Regions from separate parts of the Paractinoplanes hotanensis genome, predicted to be linked through region 2. Evidence: riboswitches for the same ligand, from Rfam matches in the RefSeq annotation. Region 2 holds a riboswitch; the other holds the start of a gene.
What was found. A riboswitch is a leader RNA that binds a small molecule or an ion and turns the genes downstream of it on or off. The one in region 2 is predicted to bind S-adenosylmethionine.

Region 1: linked by a shared signal. The riboswitch ahead of thrC (threonine synthase) and the one ahead of LXN57_RS45055 (aminotransferase class V-fold PLP-dependent enzyme) in region 2 are both predicted to bind S-adenosylmethionine.

The regions. Positions count from the first base shown of each region.
Region 1 covers NZ_JAMQOL010000008.1:172,127-175,522, reverse strand. Annotated here, with positions in the region: gene LXN57_RS06970 (alpha/beta fold hydrolase) at 1-1,138, shown strand, start outside; gene LXN57_RS06965 (ABC transporter permease) at 1,135-1,998, shown strand; SAM riboswitch class I at 2,080-2,215, shown strand; gene thrC (threonine synthase) at 2,230-3,396, shown strand, end outside.
Region 2 covers NZ_JAMQOL010000082.1:26,073-29,468, reverse strand. Annotated here, with positions in the region: gene LXN57_RS45070 (LLM class flavin-dependent oxidoreductase) at 1-506, opposite strand, end outside; gene LXN57_RS45065 (MarR family winged helix-turn-helix transcriptional regulator) at 580-1,035, shown strand; gene LXN57_RS45060 (NAD-dependent epimerase/dehydratase family protein) at 1,046-1,888, shown strand; SAM riboswitch class IV at 1,985-2,101, shown strand; gene LXN57_RS45055 (aminotransferase class V-fold PLP-dependent enzyme) at 2,119-3,300, shown strand; gene LXN57_RS45050 (poly-gamma-glutamate hydrolase family protein) at 3,381-3,396, shown strand, end outside.

The DNA.
Region 1 (3,396 bases), on a different contig from region 2:
CCTGTCGCCGGTGCAGCCGGCGACGTACACGGTGCAGGTCGCCTCCGCCCTCGAACTGCCGACCGCCGTGGGCACGCCGATCGCCAACCCGCAGACCATCTGGCGCTACGCGCTGGCCGGCCTTCTGGCAGCGATCGTGGTCGGTCTGGCCGTGCTGCTGCTCGTGCGGCGCCGGCGCGCCCGCGGGCAGCACGAGCCGACCCTCCCCGAGTTCGCGCAGACGCCGCTCGTGGTCCGCAAGCTGCGCAAGGCGTACGGGGACGGGTTCGTCGCCGTCGAGGAGATCAGCTTCACGGTCGAGCGCGGCCAGGTGGTCGGGCTGCTCGGGCCGAACGGCGCCGGCAAGACCACGACGCTGCGGGTGCTGATGGGCCTGACCATGCCGACCGCGGGCGACGCGCTGGTGTTCGGCCACCGGCTGGAGCCGGGCTCCCCGGTGCTGTCGCGGGGCGGGGCGCTGGTCGAGGGGCCCGGCTTCCTGCCGCACCTGACCGGGCTGGAGAATCTGCACGCGTACTGGAAGGCGACCGGCCGGCCGTGGGCGGACGCCCGCTTCGACGAGGCGCTGGAGATCGCCGGGCTGGGCGACTCGATCCACCGGCGTACGAAGAAGTACAGCCACGGCATGCGCCAGCGGCTCGCCATCGCCCAGGCCATGCTCGGCCTGCCCGAGTTGCTGGTGCTCGACGAGCCGACCGACGGGCTCGACCCGCCGCAGATCGCCGAGATGCGCCGGGTGCTCAAGCGGTACGCCACCGACGGCCGGGCGGTCCTGGTCTCCAGTCACCTGCTGGCCGAGGTGGAACAGACCTGTACGCATGCTGTCGTGGTCAACAAGGGCCGGATCGTCGCCTCGGGCCCGGTCGAGGACATCGTCGGCGAGTCCCCGTCGGTGCAGCTCGAGGTGTCCGACGTGCCGGCCGCCGAGCGGGTGCTCGACGAGCTGGGCGTGCGCTCGGTGCTGCCCGACGGGCCCTCGGGCCTGATCGTCGACATGAACGGCACGCCCCGCTCCGAGGTGGTGGCGTCGCTGGTGCGGGCGGGGGTCGCCGTCGACCGGGTGGTGCCGCGGCGAAGGCTCGAGGACGCCTTCCTCGCGCTGGTGGGGGACAACTCGCGGGGGAGTGGGGACCGATGAGCGTCGCTACGGAGTCGGGCGCGACCGGATATCGGCCGTCGCGCACCATGCCCGTCTGGGCCGAGGTGCGCCGTCAGGCGTCGCGCCGGCGCACCCAGCTCGCCCTGGGCTTCATGGCGGTGCTGCCGCTGATCGTCCTGGCCGCCTTCGAGTTCGGCGGCGGCGAGGACGAGGAGAGCGGCGGAGCGTTCGACAGCCTGGTCGGCCTGGCCACCTCGGGCGGGCTCAACTTCGCGCTGTTCTGTCTGGCTGTCTCGGCCGGCTTCCTGCTGGTCGTGGTGGTCGCGCTGTTCTGCGGCGACACGGTGGCCAGCGAGGCCAGCTGGGGCAGCCTGCGCTACCTGCTGGCGGTGCCGGTGCCGCGGGCCCGGCTGCTCGCGGTGAAGCTGATCGTCGCGCTGGCCTACTCGGCGGTCGCCCTGCTCGTGCTGACCGGTGTCGCGCTGATCGCCGGCACCCTGCGCTACGGCTGGAACCCGCTGGGCAGCACGGTGGCGGCCGAGATCGCGCCCGGGCCGGGCCTGCTGCGGCTGCTGGCGATCGTCGGCTTCCTGGCGATCTCGATGCTGGTCGTGGCCGGGCTCTCGTTCCTGCTCGGGGTGCTGACCGACGCGCCGCTGGGCGCGGTGGGCGGCGCGGTGATGCTCTGGATCCTGTCGAGCATCCTCGACCAGATCACCGCGCTCGGGACCATCCGCTACCTCCTGCCGACCCACTTCAGTGATGCCTGGATGGGTCTGCTCTCCACCCCGGCGCAGGTGGACGACCTGGTCAAGGGGGCGATCAGCGCGATCGCCTACGCGACCCTGTGCTGGGGCGTGGCGTTCTGGCGCTTCACCCGCAAGGACGTCACCTCGTAGGCGCGGGTCTTGCTCACACCTCGGGATCCCCTGCTTTATTACGGGGGATCTCGACGTAAGGTGTTGGAAACACAACTGAATACCTCATCCAGAGGGGCAGAGGGAACGGCCCTGTGAAGCCCCGGCAACCACCACGCATGTCTCGACGGAGAGGCCGCGCGTGGCAGGTGCTAATTCCGTCCCCGGTCCGGCAGATCGCCGCGGGGAAAGATGAGAGGGAAGGCCTCTAAAATGACGTCTGCCGTCAGCGCACCCGCTTCTGTCTCCGCTTCGCCCGCCACCGGGCTGGTCTGTCGCGCCTGCGGCGCCGAATACCCGCTGATCGCCCAGCACGCCTGTTACGAGTGTTTCGGCCCGCTCGAGGTGGCCTACGACCAGGCCGCCCTCGCGCGGGTCACCCGTGAGCAGATCGAGGCCGGTCCGCAGAACATCTGGCGGTACGCCGGCCTGCTGCCGGCCGGTCAGGACCCGGCCACCCGCGTCACCCTCGACCCGGGCCTGACCCCGCTCGTCAGCGCGCCCGCTCTGGCCGCCGCCGTCGGGCTGCGCGCCCCGCTGTGGGTCAAGGACGACTCGGCCAACCCGACCCACTCGTTCAAGGACCGGGTGGTCTCGGTGGCGCTGACCGCCGCCCGCAGCCTCGGCTTCACCCGCTTCGCCTGCGCCTCCACCGGCAACCTGGCCAACTCGGTGGCCGCCCACGCGGCCCGGGCCGGCGTTCCCAGCATCGTCTTCATCCCGTCCGACCTGGAGCAGGGCAAGATCATCACGACGGCGGTGTACGGCGGTGACCTGGTCGCCATCGAGGGCTCCTACGACGACGTCAACCGGCTCTGCGGCGAACTGGTCGAGACCGACGAGTTCGAGGACACCGCGTTCGTCAACGTGAACGTCCGGCCCTTCTACGCCGAGGGCTCCAAGACCCTCGGCTACGAGGTGGCCGAGCAGCTGGGCTGGCGCATCCCGGCCCAGGTGGTCATCCCGATGGCCTCGGGCGAGCTGCTCACCAAGGTCGACAAGGCGTTCTCCGAGCTGGTCGAGGCGGGCCTGGTCGAGGCGCCCGAGGGTGGCTGGAAGGTGTTCGGCGCGCAGTCGGCCGGGTGCAACCCGATCGCGACCGCGCTGCAGGCCGGCACGGACGAGATCGTGCCGGTGAAGCCGACCGGCATCGCGAAGTCGCTCAACATCGGCGACCCGGCGGCGGGGGCGTACGCGATCGAGGCGGTCCGGCGCACCGGCGGCTGGATGGACTTCGCCGACGACGAGGAGATCCGGGCCGGCATCCGGCTGCTCGCCGAGACCACCGGCGTCTTCGCCGAGACCGCGGGCGGCACGACCGTGGCGGTGCTCAAGAAGCTGGTCGAGAGCGGCAAGCTCGATCCCGCGAAGGAGACGGTC
Region 2 (3,396 bases):
TTGGGGAAGACGTCGGCGTCGGTCAGCGCCGCGCGGGTCGTGCCGCTCCAGGTGACCGGCTTCTCCTTGAGCAGCTCGGCGAACAGCTCGATCTTCTCCTCGAAGAGCACGTCGTAGTCGGCCATGTCGTAGCCGAACAGCGGGAACGACTCGGTGAACGAGCCGCGGCCCAGGATGACCTCGGCGCGGCCGTTGGACAGGCCGTCGAGAGTAGCGAAGCGCTGGAACACGCGTACGGGATCGTCGGAGCTCAGCACCGTCACGCCGGAAGCGAGCCGGATGTTTTTCGTGCGGCCGGCGATGCCGGCGAGCACGGTCTCGGGGGAGGAGATCGCGTACTCGGGGCGGTGGTGCTCGCCGAGCGCGATGACGTCGACGCCCAGCTCGTCGGCGAGGACAGCCTCGTCGACGACCTGGCGGATCGCCGCGCCGTACGAGAGCAGATTGCCGTTGTCGTCCTCCGGCACGTCGCCGAACGTGTCGAGGCCGAAGGTGATGTCACTCATGCGATCCTCCAAGCTGATTGACGTGTCAATTATGCCCGCTACGATTGACACGTCAACTACAGGAGGTGTGGCCGTGGCCACTCGGCGCTTCCCGACCCGCGAGGAACTACGGGTCTGGCGTGATTTCATCGAGACCGGCGAGCTGGTCAGGTCAGCCATGGCCGCCCGGCTGCAGAGGGAAGGACTCTCGCCGGGCGACTACACGGTGCTCCTCGCGCTCAGCGAGGCGCCCGGCGAGCGGCTGCGCTCGTCCGAGCTGGCGACCGCCGTCGGCTGGGAACGCAGCCGCCTCTCCCACCACCTCGGCCGCATGGAGAAGCGGGGCCTGATCCGCCGCGAGGAGTGCCTGACCGACAACCGCGGCGCCGAGGCCGTGCTGGCCCCGGCCGGCCGGGCGATCTTTCAGCAGGTCAACCGGCCCCACCTGCGCGACATCCGGGAGATCTTCGTGGACGCGCTGACCCCGGCCCAGCTGGAAGCGACGGGCGAGATCATGGCCGCCCTGCGGGAGCACCTCGCGCGGGAGTAGAAAGGTGGTCATGGCTCGTATCGCGGTGACCGGTGGCAGCGGCAAACTCGGCCGCGCCGTAGTGCAGGACCTGCTCGACCACGGCCGGCAGGTCGTCAACCTCGACTCGGCGCCGTCCGCCGACGTGCGGGTCGACCTCGCCGACTTCGGCCAGGTGGTCGGCGCGCTGACCGCGGTCGACGACCGCTACGACGGCATCGACGCCGTCGTGCACCTGGCCGCCATCCCGGCGCCCGGGCTGCGGCCCAACGCCGCGATCTTCCACAACAACGTGCCCGCCACCTACAACGTCTTCGAGGCAGCCCGGGTGGCCGGCATCAAGACGGTCGTCTGGGCGTCCAGCGAGACCGTGCTCGGCCTGCCGTTCGCGAGCACCCCGCCGCCGTACCTGCCGGCCGACGAGAACTACGAGGCCCGCCCCAACTCGGCGTACTCGCTGGGCAAGCACCTCGAGGAGCAGATGGCGGCCCAGTTCTGCCGCTGGGATCCCGAGCTGACGATGATCGGCCTGCGCTTCTCCAACGTCATGGAGCCGCACGACTACGCGGCCTTCCCCGGCTACGACGCCGACCCCCACCTGCGAAGCTGGAACGCCTGGGGCTACATCGACGCCCGCGACGGCGCCCAGGCAGTGCGTAAGGCGCTGGCCTACCCCGAACCCGGCGTCGAGATCTTCGTGATCGCCAACGCCGACACGGTGATGAGCCGCCCCAGCGCCGCCCTGGCCGCCGAGGTCTTCCCCGACCTGCCGATCACGAAGGAACTGGGGGAACACGAGACCCTGCTCTCCATCGACAAGGCCCGCCGCCTGCTCGGCTACGAACCCGAGTTCAGCTGGCGCACCGAAGTCTGAGGGAGGGAAGCGGTGGCGCGCCGGCGATGAGCGCCGCGGTGTGGATCACGACTGCTGCTCGCACCGAAGCCCTGCCTTGTTAGGCTGCGTCGCGAAGGTCATGAGCGCCAGCGTCAAGCCCCGGCTCGCTGGCCGGCAACCCTTGCGTTCGCGATGGGGTGCCCCGGGTGAAGACCTGGCCTGCGCCCGACCGGGCGTGGGCAAGCGCGAGCTTCTCCGGAGGCAGAGCCATGTCCGATCTCCTCGACATCGTCGGCGCCGACCTGACCGTCCCGCTGCCCGGCGGCGACATCCGCTTCGCCCACCTCGACTACGCGGCGTCCGCGCCGGCCGTGCGGACCGCCGCCGACGCCGTACGCGACCTGCTCCCGTACTACGGCAGCGTCCACCGCGGCGCCGGCCTGCGCTCGCAGCGCTCGACCTTCGAGTACGAGCGGGCCCGCGAGACCGTGGCCGAGTTCGTGGGCGCCCGCGACGGGGACGCCGTGATCTTCACCCGCAACACCACCGACGCGCTGAACCTGCTGGCCCGGGCGCTGCCCGCGGGCACCACGACCGTCGTCTTCGACGGTGAGCACCACGCCAACCTGTTGCCCTGGCCCTCTCCCGTGCGCCTGCCGGCTCCGGCCACCCCCGACGAGGCGGTCGAGGCGGTGCGGGTCGCGCTTTCCTCCGTACGGGGCCCCGCTCTGCTCGCGGTGACCGGCGCCAGCAACGTGACGGGTGAGATCTGGCCCGTCCGCCGCCTGGCCGACATCGCCCACGCGTACGGGGCCCGGGTGCTCGTCGACGCGGCCCAGCTCGCGCCGCACGTGCCGGTCGACCTGGACGACCTGGGCGCCGACTACCTGGCCTTCTCGGGTCACAAGCTGTACGCCCCGTTCGGCGCCGGTGTGCTGGCCGGCCGCGGCGACTGGCTCGACGCCGCCGAGCCGTACCTGCGCGGCGGCGGGGCCAGCGCGTCCGTCGGCGACGCGTCCGGCGATGTCGTCTGGGCCACCGGCCCGGCCCGGCACGAGGGCGGCACCCCCAACCTGGTCGGCGCGATCTCGCTCGCCGCCGTCTGTGAGGCACTGCTGCGGGCCGACCGCGTGGCCCTCCTCGAACACGAGCAGAGCCTGCTGGCGGGCCTCGGCGGCGGCGTCTCTCTCTTCGGCGGCCGGGCGCCCCGCGTCGGCATCGTCTCGTTCGCGGTGCCCGACCCGGCCGGGGTGGCCGACCGGCTGGCCCGGGACTACGGCATCGGCGTACGGGCCGGCCTGTTCTGCGCCCACCCGCTGGTCCGCCGCCTGGGCGGCGACGGCACCTGCGACAGCGGCGGCCTGCTGCGCGCCAGCTGGGGCCTGGGCAGCACGCACGACGACCTCGACCGCCTGGCCACCGCGCTGATCGAGCTGGGCGTGTACCCCTGACCACTCTCGCGTCCTTCCGACGGCCCGCGGCCTTCGACGACAGCGACGGCACCGGTGGCAGCTACCCCGACGCGGCGGTCGTGGCGCTGCACGGCG